2 regions of the Variovorax sp. P5_A3 genome follow, and region 2 is predicted to be linked to the other one. Evidence: predicted binding sites of a transcription regulator. Region 2 holds the regulator's gene; the other holds the start of a gene.
The links. Region 2 encodes NrdR, which represses ribonucleotide reductase genes. Its sites were predicted from a motif close to CACNANATNTNGTG; they were not measured.
Positions count from the first base shown of each region.

Region 1: AC1D3B_RS27710 (ribonucleoside-diphosphate reductase subunit alpha) is a predicted target of NrdR. The motif match lies at 4,955-4,968, and genes of this name have one in related genera.

Region 1 covers NZ_JBFUKW010000023.1:101,491-112,591, forward strand. Annotated here, with positions in the region: gene AC1D3B_RS27700 (histone H1-like DNA-binding protein) at 1-320, opposite strand, end outside; gene AC1D3B_RS27705 (ribonucleotide-diphosphate reductase subunit beta) at 521-1,774, opposite strand; gene AC1D3B_RS27710 (ribonucleoside-diphosphate reductase subunit alpha) at 1,925-4,840, opposite strand; gene ampD (1,6-anhydro-N-acetylmuramyl-L-alanine amidase AmpD) at 5,190-5,780, opposite strand; gene AC1D3B_RS27720 (sigma-54-dependent transcriptional regulator) at 5,773-7,290, opposite strand; gene AC1D3B_RS27725 (two-component system sensor histidine kinase NtrB) at 7,295-8,983, opposite strand; gene AC1D3B_RS27730 (PP0621 family protein) at 8,996-9,232, opposite strand; gene AC1D3B_RS27735 (cytochrome C assembly family protein) at 9,229-10,038, opposite strand; gene ffh (signal recognition particle protein) at 10,197-11,101, shown strand, end outside.
Region 2 covers NZ_JBFUKW010000017.1:75,316-86,416, forward strand. Annotated here, with positions in the region: gene AC1D3B_RS23660 (PilW family protein) at 1-566, shown strand, start outside; gene AC1D3B_RS23665 (pilus assembly PilX family protein) at 563-1,189, shown strand; gene AC1D3B_RS23670 (pilus assembly protein) at 1,199-5,182, shown strand; gene AC1D3B_RS23675 (type IV pilin protein) at 5,179-5,598, shown strand; gene AC1D3B_RS23680 (GspH/FimT family pseudopilin) at 5,595-6,113, shown strand; gene nrdR (transcriptional regulator NrdR) at 6,135-6,578, opposite strand; gene glyA (serine hydroxymethyltransferase) at 6,642-7,886, opposite strand; ZMP/ZTP riboswitch at 7,928-8,054, opposite strand; gene AC1D3B_RS23695 (transglycosylase SLT domain-containing protein) at 8,093-8,932, opposite strand; gene AC1D3B_RS23700 (DUF748 domain-containing protein) at 9,525-11,101, shown strand, end outside.

The DNA.
Region 1 (11,101 bases), on a different contig from region 2:
GGCTTCTTGGCCGCAGCCTTTTTCGCAGGAGCCTTCTTCGCGGCGGCCTTCTTCGCAGGGGCCTTCTTGGCGGCTACCTTCTTGGCAGGAGCCTTCTTTGCCGGCGCCTTCTTGGCTGCTGCCTTCTTGGCGGGAGCCTTCTTCGCCGGGGCCTTCTTCGCCGCTACCTTCTTGGCGGGAGCCTTCTTTGCCGGGGCCTTCTTCGCCGCTACCTTCTTGGCCGGGGCCTTCTTGGCTGCGACCTTTTTCGCCGGAGCCTTCTTCGCCGGGGCCTTCTTTGCAGCGGCCTTCTTGGCCGGCGCTTTCTTTGCAGTTGCCATTTCTATTTTCTCCTTGATCAAGTTGAAAAAATCAACCTTTTGAAGCACTCCACGCATGTTGGTCAGCGTGAAGCGATTCATGGCGTTGGAGCAGGCTCCAGCACCATGAACACCTGTGCCCTCACCGATGCCGCACTCTTTGGTGCTGGTCGTCGGCAAGAACGATTCTTGAATTCACTTCTTGTTCTAGTCGGAAAGATTCAATCCCAGGAGAGCGCACCACCCGACTGATACTCGATCACGCGGGTTTCGAAGAAGTTGCGCTCCTTCTTCAGGTCAATCATTTCGCTCATCCAGGGGAACGGGTTTTCCTCGTTCGGGAAGAGCGTTTCGAGGCCGATCTGCTGCGCGCGCCGGTTGGCGATGTAGCGCAGGTAGCCCTTGAACATGGAGGCGTTCATGCCGAGCACGCCACGTGGCATGGTGTCTTCGGCGTACTTGTATTCGAGCTCGACAGCCTTCATGAAGAGGGCCTTGATCTCGGCCTTGAACTCCGCGGTCCAGAGGTGCGGGTTCTCGAGCTTGAGCTGGTTGATCAGGTCGATGCCGAAATTGCAGTGCATCGACTCGTCGCGCAGGATGTACTGGTATTGCTCGGCGGCGCCGGTCATCTTGTTCTGCCGGCCCAGCGCGAGGATCTGCGTGAAGCCGACGTAGAAGAAGAGGCCTTCCATCAGGCAGGCGAAGACGATCAGCGACTTGAGCAGCGTCTGGTCGTTCTCGTGCGTGCCGGTGCGGAAGTTCGGGTCGCTGATGGCGTCGATGAACGGGATCAGGAACTGGTCCTTCTCGCGGATCGACGGCACTTCGTTGTAGGCGTTGAAGATCTCGCTCTCGTCCAGGCCGAGCGACTCGACGATGTACTGGTACGCGTGCGTGTGGATCGCTTCCTCGAAGGCCTGGCGCAGCAGGAACTGGCGGCACTCGGGGGCCGTGATGTGGCGGTAGGTGCCCAGCACGATGTTGTTGGCGGCCAGCGAGTCGGCGGTCACGAAGAAGCCGAGGTTGCGCTTGACGATGCGACGCTCGTCTTCCGTCAGGCCGTTGGGATCTTTCCAGAGCGCGATGTCGCGCGTCATGTTCACTTCCTGCGGCATCCAGTGGTTGGCGCAGGTGGCGAGGTATTTTTCCCAGGCCCACTTGTACTTGAACGGCACCAGCTGGTTGACGTCGGTCTGGCCGTTGATGATGCGCTTGTCGGCGGCCTTGACGCGATGCGCCACCGGTGCCGCGCCTGTCACTGTCGCGGACGCTGCGGCTTGAACGGGGCGGACCATCGCGCCGTCATCGAGCGTTCGTGCAGCAGGCGAAACCGGAGAGAGCTGAGGAGCAATTTGCGAAGTCGGGAACTCCGACGAGCGGCCGACTTGCGCGCCGCTGTTCGATGTGTGCCGCAATCCTTGTTGCAGATCCTTTGGCAAGGAGGGCTTGACTTCTTCGTCCCAGGTCAACATAGAAAAATCCAATGCTCAAATTATGTGAGCAACGATGTGAGTTGCAAAGTGCTCCATCACATCGCGCTCCAATTATGTTGTCGTTATGTTGTTCGCATGCATCGCAATTTGTCAGGCAATGCCGCGAACGACCTCCACTTCATGCCGACATCATTGGCATGCTTCGCATGTCGGATCGTCGACGCCGCAGAACGCGATGTCGGTCGCAGGCATCGCATTCAACTGCGCTTGCGCTGCGAGTGCTGCGGCTTCGAGTGCGCTCATGCCTTGCGATGCATCGCCGCTGCCCGACGACACGGCATTGAGCCGACCCGACTGAACAGTGGACTTCTCCGCATGCGTCGCGCTCTGCGTGCGCAGGTAGTAGGTGGTCTTCAAGCCGCGCAGCCATGCGAGCTTGTAGGTGTCGTCGAGCTTCTTGCCCGACGCACCGGCCATGTAGATGTTGAGCGACTGCGCCTGGTCGATCCACTTCTGGCGACGCGCGGCGGCCTCGACGAGCCACGTGGTCTCGACCTCGAACGCGGTCGCGTAGAGCGCCTTCACATCCTGCGGCACGCGGTCGATGGGGCGCAGCGAACCGTCGAAGTGCTTCAGGTCCATCACCATCACGTCGTCCCACAGGCCCAGGCGCTTGAGGTCGCGCACCAGGTAGTGGTTGATGACGGTGAACTCGCCGGAGAGGTTCGACTTGACCGAGAGGTTGCCGAAGCAGGGCTCGATAGAGGCGTCCACGCCGATGATGTTCGAGATGGTCGCGGTCGGTGCGATGGCAACGCAGTTCGAATTGCGCATGCCGTCGGCCTTGATCTTCTGGCGCAGCGCGTCCCAGTCGAGGGTGGACGAGCGGTCCACTTCGACGTAGCCGCCACGTGCCTTCTCGAGCAGGTCGAGCGTGTCGGACGGCAGCACACCCTTGTCCCACAGCGAGCCCTTGTAGCTCGAGTACTTGCCGCGTTCGCGCGCCAGATCGGTCGAGGCCCAGTAGGCGTGGTAGCAGATCGCTTCCATCGATTCGTCGGCGAACTGCACGGCTTCCTGCGAGGCGTAGGGGATGCGCAGTTCGTACAGCGCGTCCTGGAAGCCCATCACGCCGAGGCCCACCGGGCGATGGCGCAGGTTCGAGTCGCGCGCCTTCTTGACCGCGTAGTAGTTGATGTCGATCACGTTGTCGAGCATGCGCATCGCGGTCGAGATGGTCCGCTTGAGCTTTTCCTGGTCGACCTTGCCGTCCTTCAGATGCTGCAGCAGGTTGACCGAGCCGAGGTTGCACACGGCGGTTTCGGTGTCGCTGGTGTTCAGCGTGATCTCGGTGCAGAGGTTCGACGAGTGAACCACGCCGGCGTGCTGCTGCGGCGAGCGCACGTTGCAGGCGTCCTTGAAGGTAATCCACGGATGCCCGGTCTCGAACAGCATCGTGAGCATCTTGCGCCAGAGGTCGGTGGCCTGGACCGTGCGGCTCGGCTTGATGTCGCCGCGCGCGGCCTTTTCCTCGTAGGCCACGTAGGCGGTCTCGAAATCGGCGCCGAACTTGTCGTGCAGGTCGGGCACGTTGGAGGGCGAGAACAGCGTCCAGGTGCCCTTTTCCATCACGCGGCGCATGAACAGGTCGGGAATCCAGTTCGCCGTGTTCATGTCGTGCGTACGGCGGCGGTCGTCGCCGGTGTTCTTGCGCAGTTCGAGGAATTCCTCGATGTCGAGGTGCCAGCTTTCGAGGTAGGTGCAGACGGCGCCCTTGCGCTTGCCGCCCTGGTTGACCGCGACAGCGGTGTCGTTCACCACCTTGAGGAAGGGCACGACGCCTTGCGATTCGCCGTTGGTGCCCTTGATGTGGCTGCCGAGGGCGCGCACGCGCGTCCAGTCGTTGCCCAGGCCGCCGGCGAACTTGGAGAGCAGCGCGTTTTCCTTGATCGATTCGTAGATGCCGTCCAGGTCGTCGGGCACGGTCGTCAGGTAGCAGCTCGACAGCTGCGAGCGCAGCGTGCCGCTGTTGAACAGCGTCGGCGTGCTGGACATGAAGTCGAAGGAGGACAGCACTTCATAGAACTCGATCGCGCGGGCTTCGCGGTCGATCTCATTCAGGGCGAGGCCCATCGAGACACGCATGAAGAAAGCTTGCGGCAGCTCGATGCGCGTCTTGCGCACGTGCAGGAAGTAGCGGTCGTAGAGCGTCTGCAGACCGAGGTAGTCGAACTGCATGTCGCGCTCGGGCTTGAGCGCGGCGCCGAGGCGGGCCAGGTCGAACTGCAGCAGCTTCTCGTCGAGCAACTCGTTGTCGACGCCCTTCTTGATGAACTGCGGGAAGTAGTCGGCATAGGCCTGGGCACGGTCGGCCGGCGGCACTTCGCGGCCGATCACTTCCTTGAAGATCGTGTGCAGCAGCAGGCGGGCGGTGGCGAAGGTGTAGTCGGGGTCCTTCTCGATCAGCGTGCGCGCGGCGAGGATCGAGGCCTTGTAGACCTCGTCGAGCGGAACGCCGTCGTACAGGTTGCGCATCGTCTCGGCCACGATCGGGGCGGAGGTGATGCTGTCGCCCAGGCCGGTGCAGGCGGATTCGATCAGGTCCTTGAGTTCGTTCAGGTCGAGCGCCACGCGCTCGCCGCGGTCCAGCACGTGCAGCGTGGAGACGGCGACTTGCGAATCCGTATCGCCCTGCTTCGTGCGCTCTTGCGAACGGCGTTCGCGGTACAGCACGTAGGCGCGCGCAATCTCGTGGTGGCCGCCGCGCATCAGGCCGAGTTCGACCTGGTCCTGCACGTCCTCGATGTGGAAGGTGCCGCCGCCCGGACGCGAGCGGACCATGGCGCGCACCACGGCCTGGGTCAGGCTGTCGACTGTTTCGCGCACGCTGGCGGAAGCCGCGCCCTGGGTGCCGTGCACCGCGAGGAAGGCCTTCATCATCGCGATCGCGATCTTGTTCGGCTCGAACGGCACGACCGCGCCGTTGCGGCGAATGATCTGGTAGTGGGCGAGCGCGTTGCCGGCGGGCGAGCCTGCGACGTCGCGGTTCTGCGGCGTCGAGGGTACGGCGCGAGGGGTGGAGGGGGTGTTCAGGGCTGTTTGCATTCGATCCTCGTTTGGCGATTCTTGTTGGGGCGGCAGTGCCGTGTTGGCATTTGTTACTGACGGTAAACGCCGGGCCAGGGCACACTATATCTAGGGTCTGGAGGGTCCACAACCCACTAGATATAGTGTTTTCGACAATCTACAACGCCTGCAAAAATGATTCTTGCGCGCCAAGGAAGCATTCATGCCGCACCATCAGTGGACAACGGTAGCCCAGCCCGCGATCCATGGGCGTTTCCGCAGGATTTGGGCTTGGAAAGCGCATGGTTGCTGCCCTTGGCGCGTGGCGGGCGACATCGGCGCCGTCGCGTCGGTGGCGCATCGCCGGACGCTTCGCGATTGAAAAATTTCAGCGCGTTACGACACTGGCGGGAAACATCGCGCGGTCCCAGCCCAATTCTTCCTGCAGCAGGCCCCAGTCGAAGCCCGCACCCGGGTCTTCCTTGCGACCCGGCGCGACGTGTTCGTGGCCGGCGATGAACGCGATGTCGTAATGCTGCGCGATGGCGGGGCACAGGCTCGCAAGGGCTTCGTACTGGGCGCTTTCGAAAGAGTCGCCTTCGAGCCCTTCGAGTTCGATGCCGACGGAGTCATCGTTGCAGTTCGCGCGGCCGCGCCATGAAGACGCACCGGCATGCCAGGCACGGTCGTCGCAGCTCACGAACTGCCAGAGTTCGCCGTTGCGCCTTATATAGAAGTGGGCCGAGACTTCCAGTCCGCGGATGGTGCCGAAGTAGGGATGCGCATCCCAGTCGAGGCGGTTCGTGAAGAGCTGCTGCACTTCGTCGCCGCCGTAGCCGCCGGGCGGCAGGCTGATCGAATGCAGCACGATGAGATCGATCTGCGCGCCGGTCGGCCGTGGCCCGAAGTTGGGAGAGTGCAGGTGTCGGGCGAAGCGGTACCAGCCGGCTTGCCAGAGCCCCGCGTGGGCCTCACTCATCGGCGCCGAGTCCATTGCCGTCGTCGCCGTTCGGTGTGGCGATGCCGAGGCGGGCGATCCGGTAGCGGATCTGCCGCAGGCTCAGGCCGAGTCTCGCCGCGGCGGCCGTGCGGTTGAAGCCGCTCTCCTGAAGGGCGCGCACGAGGATCCGTCGTTCCTGCTGATCGAGATAGCCTTGAAGGTCGTTCGGCATCGCCGATGTCTGGCGTGAGGCGAACGCGGGCGCGGATTCGGGCTGGGGCTCGCGGGCAAGGACGGGTTCCGGCGCAGCCGCTTCCGTGGGCATCACCGAGCTGTCGACGAAGTCGAGATGCAGCATGTCGCCGTCGCTCAAGGCAACGGCGCGATGCAGGAGGTTTTCCAGTTCGCGGACGTTGCCGCGCAGCGGGTGCTCGGACAGGAGCTGCAGCACATCGGCCGACAGCTTGGGAACAGGCATGCCGGCGTCGCGTGCAATGCGCTCGAGCAGCGCGCTGCACAGCGCCGGCAGATCGCCACGACGTTCGCGCAATGCAGGCACCGCGATCTCGATCACATTGAGGCGGTAGAAGAGATCCTGCCGGAACCGGCTGGCCTGCACCTCCGCATGCAGGTCCTTGTGCGTGGCGCTCACGATGCGGACATCGACCGCATCCTCCTGCGTCGAACCGATGGGACGCACGCTGCGTTCCTGGATGGCGCGCAGCAGCTTGGACTGCATCGCCAGCGGCAGGTCGCCGATCTCGTCGAGGAACAAGGTGCCGCCGCGTGCCGCCTGGAAGTAGCCGTCGCGGTCCTGCGACGAGCCCGTGTAGGAGCCCTTGCGTGCCCCGAAGAACTCGGCTTCGAGGAGGTTCTCGGGGATGGCGCCGCAGTTGACCGCGACGAAGGGGCCGTCGCTGCGCTGGCTGCACGCATGCACGGCGCGCGCCACCAGTTCCTTGCCGGTGCCGGATTCGCCGCGCACCAGGACAGGCGCCATGCCGCGCGCCACCTTGGCGATGCGGGCCTTGACGAGGCGCATCGGTTCGGATTCGCCCACCAGCCGCTCGAGCGCGGCGACACCGCTGCTTCCGATCGCGGGTGCTGCCTTGCCGCCATCGTCGGTCGTGCGGACCGACTTGGCCGTGGCTGTCTGGACCGTGGCCTGGACGGCCGACGCCACGACCGCGCGAAACTGCTTCAGGTCGACCGGCTTGGTGAGGTAGTCGAATGCGCCGGCCTTGAGCGCCTCGACGGCGTTTTCCGCGGAGCCGTAGGCCGTCATCACGACACAGCGTTCGCCGCGCTGGTCCTGCTGGATGCGCTGGAGGATCTCCATGCCGAGCCCGTCGGGCAGGCGCATGTCGGTGATCACGGCATCGAAGCGGCCGGCCTCCAGGTGCTGCCAGGCCTCGGACACACTGCCCGCGGCCTCGACGCGATAGCCTTCGCGAAGCAGCGTGAGTTCATAGAGCGTGCGCAGGTCGGGCTCGTCGTCGACGACCAGGATCTGGGCGGGGCGCGTCGTTGGCGGGTTGAGGGTGCTCACGGCGCTATTGTGTCAGTCGGCTTTCGGCCGCGGCAAATGCCACGTAAAACTCGTTGCCCTCCGGCCCCGCCGGCGAGAGCGCGCGTCGTTCGTAGCCGATCGTCGCGCCATGGCGCTCGCACAACTCGCGGCACAGGAAAAGGCCCAGGCCGCTCGAGCGGCTTTCGGAAGAGAAGAAGGGTTCGAACAGATGGCGCTGCACCGCGGGCTCGAGCGGCGCACCGTCGCTCCAGATCTGGAGGCAGGGACGGCCGGCCGCGTTCATGCGCGTGCTCACCTGGATCGAACCGTCGCGGTCCCCGGCATAGCGGGCTGCGTTGTCGAGCAGGTTCACGAGGATGCGGCGCAGGTGCTCGACGTCGAAGCGCACATCGTTGCCCGTCGCGTCGAGCGCAAGCAGCACGCCCTGCCGCTGCGCGTGTCGCACCCATTCCTCCGCGAGCGATCGCACCGTGGGATCGAGCGCGACCTGTTCGCCGAGCGGCAGCACGCGCTGTTGCCGGGCCCGCGCGACGTCGAGCACGTCGTCGACGATGCGCGACAGCCGCAGTGCGTTTTGCTGGACCATCGTCGTCAGCTGACGGTGCGCAGGATCGACGAGGTCTTCACCGAGCAGCGCGCTGGCCTGCGTGATGGCGGCGAGCGGGTTGCGGATCTCGTGCGCGACCGCCGCCGACATGCGCCCCATGGCCGCCAGCTTCTCGGTGCGGATGCGGGCCTCGAGTTCGCGCAGGTCCTGGAGGAACATCACACACAGGCTTTCCGTATGGCGGTCCCTCGATTGCGTGAGGCGCGTGCGGACCCGGACTTCGCGTGGCGCGCCCTGGGCCTGCGCGACCGGGATTTCCCGGGATTGGGGCGTGCGTCGCGCGAAGGTCTGTCGCGCGAGGGCCGCCAGCGGAACCCACGCCGGATGCGCGCTCAGCGCGAACGGCAGCGAAAGCTCCCCGAGGCCCTGGCCGAGGATCGCGTCGGCGGCAGGGTTGGCAGCATGCACCTGGCCTTCGGCGTCGATCACCAGAACGCCTTCGCTCAGCGTCTCGATCACGAGGTCGTTCACCAGCTGATGCATCTCCGCGGCGCTGCGGTTGCGTTGCGCCATCGCCTCTTCGCGCGTCAGTCGGCGCGCCAGTTCGTGTGCGAGCAGCGCGACCACGAAGAGGCCCGTGCCGGTCAGCGCCGCCTGGACGAAGCGGGGTGAAGTGTCCGTGGGCTGCTCGATCCAGTACCAGGTCGCGTGCGCCAGCAGCAGCAAGGTGGCAGCCGCCGTCGTGCCGAGGCCCACGGCACTCGTCCCCAGCACCGCGGCCATCAACGCAGGCAGTGCGAACAGCGGCGTGTAGTTGATGCTGCCGACTTGCAACACCTGCAGCGCCGTAAAGGTGACGAGATCGACACCGATGGTCGACAGCCATGCCGCGCCGATGCCGCGTATGGGCTGGAACGGCGCAAAGCGCGCAGCCAGCAAGGCTGCGACCACATAGCCCGCGGACAGCGCGATCGCCGCCGTCTGCGTCGGCTGCCCCAGCGCCATCGTGACGGCCTGCAGCAGCAGGAGCACCGCCGCGACGAAGCACCGCGCCGCCATGAAGCCGCGCCACAGCCTGAGCAAGGCCGTGCTGTCGCCGCTGAAATGTTCCAGCGAACTCCAGTCCGTGGCGGGATCGCCCCGCGACCAGAGTGAAGCGGTCATGGTCGTTTCATCTCAGTGCTGGTCGGCCTGGCGGTGCGCGGCGCTGCAGTACACGCCGGAGGGGCCGGTGATGGCGTCGGCCGCTGGCAGGTGAAGGCCACAGTACGCGCAGCGGACCATGGCTTGCGGCGCGCCGACGGCCGGCGGCTTGGCGGCCGGCGGCGGGCGCGACTGCATTTCCTCGCGCCGGTTCTTGCGCCAGATCCAGATCGCCACGAAGACCACGGCAAGGACGAGAAGGTATTTCATGCGGGTGTGCGCGACAGGACGACTTCCAGCACGAAGCGCGATCCCACGTACGCCAGCAACAGCAGCACGGAACCTGCATAGAGCACGCGCCGCGCCGTACGCCCGCGCCAGCCGAAGCGCGCGCGGCCGGTGAGCAGGACAGCGAAGGTGATCCAGGCCAGCACGGAGAACACGGTCTTGTGATCCCACTTCCATCCGCGCACGGCCGTGCCGTAGAGGGTTTCGCTGAACAGCAGTCCGGCCAGCAGCGTGGCAGACAGCAGCACGAAGCCTGCGGCCACGAAGCGGAAGGTCAGCCGTTCCATCGTGAGCAGCGGCACGCCGCCCTGCGGCTCGGCAGCGAGGCGGATCTGCTTCTCGGCGCGGGTCATGAGCCAGGCATGGATCACCGCCGCGCCGAAGAGGCCGTAGGAAGCAATGCCCAGCGCCAGATGCAACGGCAGCCACGGCGATGCCGAGACGTGCAGCGGCGTTCCCGGAAACACCACGGCGAGCAACACCGCACCCGCCCCGAGCGCTGCGAGTGCGCGGCGCACCTGCAGTTGGGGATACATCCGGCTCTCGATGGCATAGACCGTGAGCACCAGCCAGGCGGTGACCGAAATCGCAGGTGCGAAGCCGAAGCGCGGGGTGCCGCCGACCAGCCCGCAGCCCAGCGCGAACGCATGCAGCAGCCAGGCCAGCGCCAACAACGACTGCGTGGACGAGCGGCTGAGCCGGGAGGATGCTGCCGCTGTAGTGCCATAGGCAGCGGCGGTGGCGATGCCCAGTGCCACGCCGAGCGGGGAAGGGATCGCTAAAATCATCGGCCGGAGTGTACTGGCTCGCCCCCAGGCTTCGCGCACTTCGTGTCGCTTCGCCTACCCCCTGACCGGGGGCAACACCAGCGGCCCGGCGGAGCCGGTTCCGCGGCGTTTCGCGCATTTCTTTCGTCCGTGCTCGCGGACATCAAAGGTATTCCTTCATGGCCACCGCCCTCACTGAAAAGTTCTCCCGCCTCGTCAAGACGATGAGCGGCCAGGCCCGCATCACCGAAAGCAATGTGCAGGACATGCTGCGCGAGGTGCGCATGGCGCTGCTCGAAGCGGATGTGGCGCTGCCGGTCGTCCGCGATTTCGTCGCGCGGGTCAAGGAAAAGGCGCTGGGGCAGGAAGTGCTGGGCTCGTTGAAGCCCGGTCAGGCCCTGGTCGGCATCGTGAACCGCGAACTCGCCGCGACCATGGGCGAGGGCGTGGCCGACATCAACCTCGCCGCCCAGCCGCCGGCGGTGATCCTGATGGCGGGCCTCCAGGGTGCCGGCAAGACCACCACGACCGCGAAGCTGGCCAAGCACCTGATCGAAAAGCGCAAGAAGAAGGTGCTGACCGTGTCGGGCGACGTCTATCGGCCCGCCGCGATCGAGCAGCTCAAGACGGTCACGAAGCAGGCCGGTGCCGAATGGTTCCCGAGCACGCCGGACCAGAAGCCGCTCGACATCGCGAGGGCTGCGCTCGATCACGCCAAGCGCCACTTCTTCGACGTGCTGCTGGTCGACACGGCCGGCCGTCTCGCGATCGACGAAGTGCTCATGACCGAGATCCAGCAACTGCACGCTGCGCTCAATCCGGTCGAGACCCTTTTCGTGGTCGATGCCATGCAGGGGCAGGATGCAATCAACACCGCCAAGGCCTTCAAGGAAGCCTTGCCGCTGACCGGGATCATCCTGACCAAGACCGACGGCGATTCTCGCGGCGGCGCGGCGTTGTCGGTGCGGCAGGTCACGGGCGTGCCGATCAAGTTCGCCGGTGTCAGCGAGAAAATCGACGGCCTCGAAGTGTTCGACGCCGAACGGCATGCCGGGCGCATCCTGGGCATGGGCGACATCGTCGC
Region 2 (11,101 bases):
CGCTGATGATCCGCTTCTTTGGCCGCTCGAAGGCCGGCGGCACAGGCGAAGCGGACGGCACCATGACCGATTGCTTCGGCGCCGAGCAGGCAGGCCCTGCGTCCGAGCCTTCGCTCGATGACAGAGCGTGGAGCTTCTTTTACGTGGCGCTCGCTGGCGATGGCGAACCCGAGCTTTACTGCAAATACCGAGGCAAGACAGGCAACTTCTCGCCCGAGCCATTGGTGCGCGGAGTCGAGAAGTTCAAGGTCGTCTACGGCCATGACGGCAACGGCGACAGCGTTCCCGAAACCTGGCTCGATGCCAAGGGAATCGCAGCCAAGGCTGCCGGAGGTGGAAACGTCAACGACGAGTGGCGCAAGGTCGTCGCGGTGCGAGTAGGCGTGGTCGTTCGAAGCCTCCGCCCAAACGGCGATCTGAGGCAACTCGCGTCCGAGAAGTACCGGCTGTACCCGCTCGGCGAAGAGTTCTCCAACATCTTCTTCGACCCACCGGATGACGGGCGCTTCCGATCCACCGCGACCTTCACGGTCATGTTGCGCAATGTCCTGAGGGCGCCCGCATGAGAGGCGTGCTGGGCCGGCAGGCCGGCTTCTCGTTGATCGTCGTATTGCTGCTCCTGATCGTGCTCACCGTCCTCGGCGTGGGCGCGGCGCAACTGTCGCTCGTCAACGAACTCGGCGCCCGGAGCGATCGGGATACGGGGATCGCCTTCCAGGCGGCCGAGGCGGCGCTGATCGACGCCGAGATCGATGTGCTCGGGCCGAACCCCAGTACCGCGTCGCGCCTCTGTGCATTCAGCCCCAAGGATGTCACCTCGTTCGTCGCGGGCTGCGGAGGCCCGGGAGACACGCAGGGGCTGTGTGCGGCGGCAGCATCCGGTGGCGCGCCCGCCTGGATGACGGTGGACCTTTCGCCCACGAGCAGAACCTCGGTCGAGTACGGCAGGTTCACCGGGCAGCGCTATGCCACAGGCGCGGGCGCCATACCCGCGGCCTTGCCGCGCTATGTCATCGAGGTCATGCGCAGCAACGGCGGTTGGCAGGCCAACCAGCTGGAGAGCGCGGGTGCAAGCGGTGCGTCCAACATCTTTCGCGTGACTGCGATCGGCTTCGGTGTCCGGGAGCAAACCCAGGTGGTCCTGCAGACCAATTTGTACAAACCGACAGTCAGCACAGGCTGTCCATGAGGAGGGGAGTTGGCATTGATCAAGCTTCGACGAAGCGACCTGAAGACCGCATCCATTGCGGCATCGATTTGTCTTGCATACGCATACACATCCGGGCCGGCTGCGGCGCCTGCGGTGCCGCCCGACGCCGTACTGGCCGACGAGCCTCTGTACGCCACGACATCCCTGGTCAAGCCCAACATGGTGCTGGATCTGTCGGTGGAGTATCCGACGACGGGCGCCGCCTATCGCATGGCGTTCGACATCAGGAAGACCTACATCGGGTATTGGGACCCGATGGGCTGTTACGACTATTCGGCAACGGACGGCTTCTTCAAGCGCGCTGCGACGGCGACCGTGTCGAGCGGTGCCATCGTCTGCTCGAACAAATGGAGCGGCAACGTGTTGAACTGGGCCGCGTCGTCCGCGATCGACATGCTGCGCTATGCCATGACGGGAGGTGATCGCATCGTCGACACGGCGGGGAGCACGGTGCTTCAACGCGCAGTGCTCCAGCCGGGCTTCTACAACAATGCGTCGAATTTTCCCGCGCGTACCCTGACCGGCAATCTGGGCAAGCTGACACCCCTGGTCTCGAGCGGCGTCGCGACGGACGGCGGCACAGTCTGGATCGCGAGTTGTCGCGATCGCTTCTTCGTCGGGCCATCGTCGACCGGGACGTGTGACCAGCCCGGCGCCAATCAGCGTTTCGGGCCCGGAAAGTCGGCGGCTCCCTACTACGCCCGCGTGGAGGTCTGCTCCGCAACGGAAGGTCCGCTTCGTTCCGATCTCTGCCTCAAGTACCCGAACGGAAAGTACAAGCCCGTGGGCACGATCCAGACCTACTCCGACAAGATGCGATTCGCCGCATTCGGCTACCTGATGGACAACACCAACCGGCGCTACGGGGGCGTACTGCGCGCCCCGATGAAGTTCGCCGGGCCGACGGCCCAGAACGCCAGGTTCGAGAAGATCGCGAACGAGGCTGCGGAGTGGGACGAGAACACCGGCGTGTTCGCAGCCAACCCGCTGTCGAGCGCGGAGAATCGAAGCGGCGTGGTCAACTACCTGAATCAGTTCGGGCGCACCGGGTCCACGCCGGGTTCCTACAAGTCACTGGACCCCGTCGGAGAGATGTACTACGAGTCTCTCCGATACCTGCAAGGCCAGCCACCGACGGAGCAGGCATCCGCGGGCATCACGGACGCGATGAAGGACGGCTTCCCCGTCTACAACAAGACCGCGAAATGGGGCTTGGGCACCCAAGGCAACTGGGACCCGGTCGTCGCAAGTTGCCAGCGTAACCACGTGGTCGTGATCGGCGACCTCAATACACACCATGACCGCTCGCTTCCAGGCCTCGCGACCGACGGGCTCGATGGCTGGGGAGGTGTGCATCCAGTCGGTGCATCGGAGCCTGACACCGCCTTCTGGTCGAGGGTGATTGGCGCCTTCGAGAACAACGAGTCGCTCGCCTATGACGATCCCGCGGGAGGGGGCAAGACCTTGACGACGCGCGGCAACGCCGGCGGCCCCCAGGCCTATGCGTACGGCAATGGGAACGGCGCGCTGATCACATCATCGAACATCGCGACGCTGAATACGGGATCGGACCAGGGAGGATTCGGATGGGCGGGCCTGGCCTACTGGGCCAACACGCAAGGCATTCGCCGCGACTACCCCGACGTCCGCGTCAAGACCTACACCATCGACGTCGATGAAGGGGGCGACGGCACGATCCGCCAGGGCAAGCGCGGTAGTGCCTTCTATCTTGCGGCCAAGTACGGTGGCTTCGATGACAAGAACAACGACGGCAATCCCTTCGTGACGGGCACCGGGGCGGCGGAATCCATCTCGAACTCGGAATGGCAGTCGGGCCTGGATGACGACGGAAAACCGAAGCCGGCGAACTACTTTCTCGCGAGCAAGCCCGAAGAGATGATCGCGGCCATCCGGAAGATCTTTGCGAATGCCGGTGCGGCCAGCGGAAGCCTTGCGGGAGGCGCCGTGTCCAGCACGCGGGTCACGTCGAACGGCGCGAGCATCTATGTCCCGCATCTCGACAGCACGCGCTGGTCGGGCTCGCTGCTGGCCTATGGGCTCAGCTACGACGCCAAGGCTGGCGTTGTGAACAAGGACGCGACGCCGACCTGGGATGCGGGCGCGCTGCTGACGTCGGGGGACCCCCGCAAGACCCCTGCGATTCCTGCGCCCGACCCCGCCAAGCGGAAGGTCTTCACGATGCTCGGATCAGGATTCGGTGAGGCGTTCACCTGGGACGCGCTGAAGGGAGACCCCGCATTGGCCGGATACCTGGACAGCGAGCCGCTTTCGCAGGTTGGCGCGAAGGACGGTCTCGGCGATTTCCGCGTCGCCTACTTGCGCGGTGACCGCAGGAAGGAAACCTCGGAGAGCGGCGGCATCTTCAGGACGCGCGATTCGGTCATGGGCGACGTCGTCAATTCGGCGCCGCTGCTGGTCGGGCCGCCCAGTCCGGCGGTGCAAGGAAGCGGCTACGACAGCTTCGTGGCTGCGCGAAAGGGACGCATGCCTGCGGTCTACGTCGGCGCGAACGACGGGATGCTCCATGCATTTGCCGCTGCCAGTGGCACTGAGCTGTTCGCCTATGTGCCGCGCGCCCTGTATCCGAAGTTGGGGGCGTACACCTCGCCGGCCTACCTGCATCAACCCTACGTGGACGGCAGTCCTGCCGCGGGCGAGATTCAACTGGCGGACGGCACCTGGAAGACCGCGCTGGTGTCGGGAATGGGCGGTGGCGCCCGCGGGGTGTTCGCACTGGACGTGACCGACCCGGCCGAGTTCTCGAAAAGCCATGTGATGTGGGAGTTCACCGGTGCCGACGATGCGGACATGGGTTTTGTCACGCAAGCGCCAAGCATCAGGAAGTTTCGTACGGTGGCTGCGAAGAGTGGCCAGCCGGCGGTCTACCGCTGGTTCGCCGTGGTGCCCTCGGGATTCAACAACGGCAACGCCACCAAGGCGGCTGCCCTGTTCCTGCTCTCGCTGGACAAGGCGCCCGGCGAACCCTGGAAACGCAATTCGAACTACTACAAGATCGTATTGCCGAATCCGTTGGACTCGACCTCCGTCAATGCGCTCGGCCCGGTCGGAGACTACGTCTCTGCCGACGATGCGGTCCGTTGGCTCTATGCGGGAGACACGCAAGGCAACGTGTGGAAGTTCGACTTCTACTCGAATGACGCGCCATGGAGCGAAGCCACGGCATTGGGGCTGGAGGGGTCCCCGCTGATGGTGGCCCAGGATTCACTTGGGAATCGCCAGCCCATCACCGTCGCGCCGGAGGTGGGCGTGGGGCCCGCCGGCGGCGCGATCGTATTGTTCGGCACGGGCAAGTTCGTCGAGATGGACGACCTGAGCAGTCGCCGCACGCAATCGCTCTACGCCGTGTATGACAACGGCAAGGCCGGCATCCCTGCCTACGAGACTCGCACCCAATTGGAGGTGCGGAAGGTGGAGCCTGACGGCAAGGGCCGCTTCAGCATCTCGGGCGGCGCCTTTGTCTACGGCAACTACGACAGCAAGACGTCGCGCCGACGCGGCTGGTACTTCGATCTGCCCGAGTCGACCAGCAACGGCGAACGCCTCGTCGGCGATATGACGCTGAGCGACGGCTACCTGACGTTCAACACCTTGATTCCGAACCCCAATGCCTGCGGTACGGGAGGAGGTGGCCACAGCTGCGCGGTGAACGCGATGACCGGGATGTCGGCGGCCGGGACCTGCGTGGCGTCGACGATCGGGCTGCTCAGTTCTCCGCTGGTGATCCAGGGCGGCGACAGTGTCTTCAGTTCGACGGACTCGTTCGGTCGCCGCATCGAGACCAAGAAGGTTTCGATCATCAACGTCGGGACGGGAACGGGCACCGGGGCGGGGGTATCGACCGCGGAGCCCATCGAAGGGGGCGAGGTCTCGCAGATCGCGGGTCGTCTCAATTGGCGGCAGGTCATCAACTACAAGGACGCCAAGCCATGAAGCGGTCTTCTTCTCGCGGCTTCACCTTGATCGAGCTCATGATCGTCGTGGCCGTGATCGCGATTCTGGGCGCGATCGCCTATCCGTCCTACATGGACTCGGTCCGGAAAGGCTGGCGCACGGAGGCTCGCACGGCGCTCGTGCAGGAGATGCAGCAGCAGGAGCGCTTCTACACGCAACGCGGAAAGTACAGGACGGATGACCCGTTCAAGGCGTCGTCCGGCGACAGCGATGCTGCCAGCAAGTACGACATCGTCGTCGATGCTTGCCAAGGGCAGAAGGACGCGGGGCAATGCCTTCGGCTGACCGCAAACCTCCGGTCCGGCTTGACGGATACCGCGGTCGGCAACATCTGGATCGAAAGCTCTGGCGTCAAGGGGTGCGATGGGCAGGACAGCAACAGGTGCTGGCAATGAACCGGGCGCGCGGCTTCACGCTGATCGAACTCATGGTCGTCGTCGCGCTGGTCGCGATCCTGGGGACCATGGCCGTGCCGGGCTTTCGCGACCTGCTCGTCAATCAGAGGCTCGTGGCGAGCCAGAGTGAATTCGTGGCCGCCCTGGGCCTGGCGCGCACCGAGGCCATGAAGCGATCGCAGACGGTGTCCCTCACGCCCCTGAACCAGGATTGGTCGAACGGCTGGGAGGTGGCGACGACCGTCGACGGCAAGGCGGAGGTGGTGCGCACCTTCGACGCGCTTCGAGCCGGTGTTGCGGTCGACTTCACGACCGGCAGCGGCTTCAACAAGGCCGTTCTCTACGATGCCAGTGGGTTCGCCCGGGGAAAGGCCGGAGGCTTCGGAGGAGGGTGCCTGACCTTCAAGGCGGATACGGGGCGACGCAGCTCCATTGTTCTCTCGGTCACCGGCCGCCCCAAGGTCTGCGACCCCGACAAGAAGGGCGATTGCGGCTCGGGCGCTTGCGGCCGCTGAGCCTGAACGCAGCGGGTGCGTTCAGATGTCCCTCAGCAACTGCCTGAACTCATCCACGTCCTCGAAGCTCCGGTACACCGATGCAAAGCGCACATAGGCGACCTTGTCGAGCTTCTTGAGCTCTCGCATGACGAGTTCGCCGACCTTCGTCGACTCGATCTCGCGCAGGCCGCTGGACAGCAGCTTCTGCTCGATGCGCAAGAGGGCGTTGTCGATCTGCTCGATGCTGACGGGGCGCTTGCGCAGCGCCAGCATCATCGACGCGCGCACCTTGCCCGCGTCGAAGTCGGCCCGGCTGCCATCCTTCTTGACCACGACCGGGAAGTTCACGTCGGGCCGTTCGTAGGTGGTGAAGCGCTTGTCGCAAGTGCTGCATTGACGCCGGCGCCGGACGAAGTCGCCGTCTTCCGAGATGCGGGTCTCCACGACCTGCGTCTCGAGGTGACCGCAAAAAGGGCACTTCATGCGGCCGCCGCGCTCGGCACAGGGCCGTGAGGAAGCGTATCGAGCGCGAACGCCGGCATGGTCTTAGCGGTAGACCGGGAAACGGCTGGTCAGCGCGTGCACCTTGGCGCGGACCGCCTCGATGTTGGCCGCGTCGCGCGGGTTCTCGAGCACGTCCGCGATGAGATTGGCCGTGACGCGGGCCTCTTCGTCCTTGAAGCCGCGGGTCGTCATGGCCGGCGTGCCGATGCGCACGCCGCTGGTGACCATCGGCTTTTCGGGGTCGTTCGGGATCGCGTTCTTGTTGATGGTCATGTGGGCGCTGCCCAATACGGCCTCGGCTTCCTTGCCGGTGATGCCCTTCGCGCGCAGGTCGACGAGCATGACGTGGCTTTCGGTGCGGCCGCTCACGATGCGCAGGCCGCGCTGCGTGAGCGTCTCGGCCACGATCTGCGCGTTCTTGACCACTTGTTGCTGGTAGGTCTTGAACTCCGGCGAAAGCGCTTCCTTGAAGGCGACGGCCTTGGCGGCGATGACATGCATCAGCGGGCCGCCCTGGAGTCCGGGGAAGATCGCGCTGTTGATCGCCTTCTCGTGTTGCGACTTCATCAGGATGATGCCCCCGCGCGGGCCGCGCAGGCTCTTGTGGGTGGTGGAAGTCACCACGTCGGCGTGCGGCACCGGGTTGGGGTAGACGCCTGCAGCCACCAGGCCGGCGTAGTGCGCGATGTCGACCATGAAGATCGCGCCCACGTCCTTGGCGACCTTGGCGAATCGCTCGAAGTCGATGCGCAGGGAATAGGCCGAGGCGCCGGCGATGATCAGCTTGGGCATCGAGTCGTGCGCCTTGCGTTCCATCGCGTCGTAGTCGATCTCTTCCTTCTCGTTCAGGCCGTAGCTCACCACGTTGAACCACTTGCCGCTCATGTTGAGGGGCATGCCGTGCGTGAGGTGGCCTCCCTCGGCCAGGCTCATGCCCATGATGGTGTCGCCGGGCTTCAGGAAGGCCAGCATGACGGCCTCGTTGGCGGAAGCGCCGCAATGCGCCTGCACGTTGGCCGCGTCGGCCCCGAAGAGCTGCTTGACGCGGTCGATGGCCAGTTGCTCGGCCACGTCGACGTGCTCGCAGCCGCCGTAGTAGCGCTTGCCGGGGTAGCCTTCGGCGTACTTGTTCGTCAGTTGCGAGCCTTGCGCGGCCATGACGGCCGGCGACGCGTAGTTTTCGCTCGCGATGAGCTCGATGTGGTGTTCCTGGCGGGCGTTCTCGGCCTGGATGGCGGCGAAGATTTCAGGATCGGTCTGTTCGACCAGGATGTTGCGGTGGTACATGGCAGTCCTTCAAGACGATGGTCCTTGTTCTTCAACCAAACAAGGGCTGCCCAGGCGAACGGCTGAACGCCTGCTCAAGACCGCAGGCGGCACGCTTCCCAGTGGTAGTCCACGTCAGCGCAATGCACCTGAAAAGGGTTGCGCCTATCGCCAGTCGCGTGCTGGCGGAGTGTAGCCGACGGCGCTTGCCACCGGCGGCAACAGGCCTAGGAAGCCGACAGCTGTGCCACCTGTTGCGGGTCGGCTTCGGGCTGTGGCTTGGCCGGGGCCACGACCGGGATGGGGTTCGGGCGCACGGCCGGCGGATTGACGGACGGCGCGCGGCCGCCGATCACCTGGCGCAGGCGTTCGTGCTCGGCCAGCACCTTGGTGGCATAGCCGCCATCGTCGCTGAGATTGGCCGCGCCGACGTAGTAGCGCAGGCCCCCTTCGAGCGAGCCGGCCTTGGCAATGCATTCCTGCAGCACCTTGACGCCCACGCGCATGTTGGTCACCGGGTCGAAGGCGGTGAGGGTACCGCCGGCGGGTTCGTACTTTTCGCCATGAACGCGGGTCATGACCTGCATCAGGCCCTGGGCGCCGACCTGGCTCTGGGCGAAGGGGTTGAAACTGGATTCGACCGCCATGATGGCGAGGATCAGCGTCGGGTCGAGCTTGGTGCGCTTGCCCAGGTCGAAGGCTTCGGCGACCAGGACGGTCAGCGGCTCGACCGCCACGCGGTATTTCTTGCTCAGCCAGTAGGCGACCGCGGCCTGCGCCTTTGGCAGTTCGTGCGGACTGGCGGCCGTGGTGCGATCGATCGCGGTGGGCTCCAGATCCGTGACGGCGGCCACCTCAGGAGGCGGCTTGCGGGATTGCAGCCAGCCCATGAGTTGTTCCTCGCCCGATTGGCGAAGGTCCGGCCGGGCGGCCAATGCCAGTGCGGCGAACACGATCGCCAGCCCGACCAGGGCAAACCCGTTGTGGGTGATTTCAAAAAAGCCGTCGGCCACGTCGGACACGAAGGTCCTTAGCCCTCGGGCCGTGGCATCAAACGCCTGTTTCATCGCTCTTCCTTTCTATGCGGAGCCTGTGCGCATCGCCGCGGGGGGGCGAAGCTGGAAGGCAGGCGCTTGGATTGGTACGAATCAGGTCCGCGCAAGAAGGGGAGAGGGCGCGGCCGCCTGATCAAGCCGGTGGAATTCGGCAGCGGATCGGAGAGTCCGACCGCGTCTGGCGGTCCGGAGAAGAGGGCATTCTAGGAGCGGCTAAATACCCGGTCAAGAATAACGATTAGTTCCGTTATTCCAATTTTGATGTAATAAATGTGTGAAATAGTTCGCGCATCGACACGCGACCGTCCATTGAAAACCTCATTTGCATTCCCTCTGTCACGCGCCTAGGCTGAGGGGGCCTGATCATTTCAGGTGTTCACCAAGGTCCAGTGGCCGGAGGAGCAATCCGAAGGTTCAGCGGCTGAGGCCCAACGGTGGCAATCTCTTGCTGCCAGCATGACCGGAACGATTGAACTTCCGGTCGAGCGAAAAGATGGCATGGGCGTTGCGTCCGCCATCGAGCCCGAAGACAAGACATTTCGTCGCGTCTTCGGGCTTTCTTGCTTCTGGGAAGGCACCGGTGTTTGGGGCACACTCCCCCTCGATGAATGCTGCTTCGCTGATACAGAACAAATGGGTGCGACGCGGGGTCGTCGCGTTACTGGTCCTGCTGATCGTCTGGGTCATTGCCTGGCTGGCGGTGCCGCCGATCGCCAAGAGCCAGATCCAGAAGATCGCCAGCGAGAAGCTCGGCCGCCAGGTCACGGTCGGCAAGATCGATTTCAAGCCCTGGACGCTCGAACTCGCCGTGAATGACTTGCGCATCGCCACGGCGGATGGCACTCAGCCGCAAGTGGTGATCCGGCGGATCTATGCCGATGCCGAATTGCAGTCGATCCTGCGCCTCGCCCCGGTGATCGACGCGGTCTCGATCGATTCGCCGGCGATCAAGCTGACGCATCTGGCCGATGGCAAGTACGACATCGACGACATCCTCGCCAAGCTGGCGCCCAAGCCGGATGCACCCAAGAGCGAGCCTCCGCGATTCGCCATCTACAACATCGCGATTTCCGGCGGGTCGGTCGACTTCGAGGACCAGACTGTCAAGCGCACCCACGAGCTTCGCGACCTCGTGCTCAACGTACCTTTCATCAGCAATCTGGCGTCCCAGCGCGAGGTGAAGACCGAGCCGAAGCTGGCATTCGTCCTCAACGGAAGCAAATTCGATTCGGCGGCGGCCTCCACGCCTTTTGCCGAAAACCGCAAGACTGATGCCCAGTTGAGCTTCACCGACCTCGATCTTGTGCCCTATCTGGGCTACATCCCGGGCGGCCTGCCGGTCGCATTGAAGTCGGGCAAGCTCGACGCGGAGCTCAAGGTCGACTTCGAGCAGACCGCCACGACGGGGCTCAAGATCACCGGCACGATCGGGGCGCGCGACATCAAGGTGGTGGACTCCAAGTCGCACGACCTGCTCGGCTTCGATTCGCTCAAGATCGCATTGGACGACGTCAGGCCGCTGGAGCGGGTCGTGCACCTGAGCGAAGTGGCCCTGGCCGGGCCGGATCTGGTGGTGGCGCGCGATGCCGGCGGGCAACTCAATCTTCTTGCGACCGACCGGGCGACCGGCGCGCACGAAAAGGCGGCGACGCTGCCCGCGCCCGATGCCGATGGCGCAGCGAAGCCGGCCGAGCCGCAACCCTGGCGCATCCAGGTCGACAAGGTGGCGCTGACCGGCGGCACGATCGGCTGGCGAGACCAGACCACCCAGCCGGATGCTGCGGTCGACATGAAGAACCTCGCCGTCGAGGTGCGCGCCGTGACATGGCCCATGGACAAGCCTGCGCAATTCAACGGCTCGACCTCCATCGGCGGGGCGGCGATCAAGTTCAGCGGCGAGGGGACCGACAAGGCGGCGCAGGTGGCGACCGAAGTCGACGCGCTGCCCCTGTCGCTGGCGGCGCCGTACCTGGCGCAAAGCCTCGAACCGACCCTCGACGGCAAGCTGAGCGGAAAGATCGACGTCGCCTGGGCCAAGCCCGATCTCAAGTTCAAGGCGCGCAGCGTCGTGGCCGAGGGCCTGGCCCTCACGCAGGCCAAGACCGCGCTGGCGAGCGTCGGCCGCTTCGAGATCGTCGACGCCGAAGCGGACATGACCAGGCACACGCTTGCGATCGCATC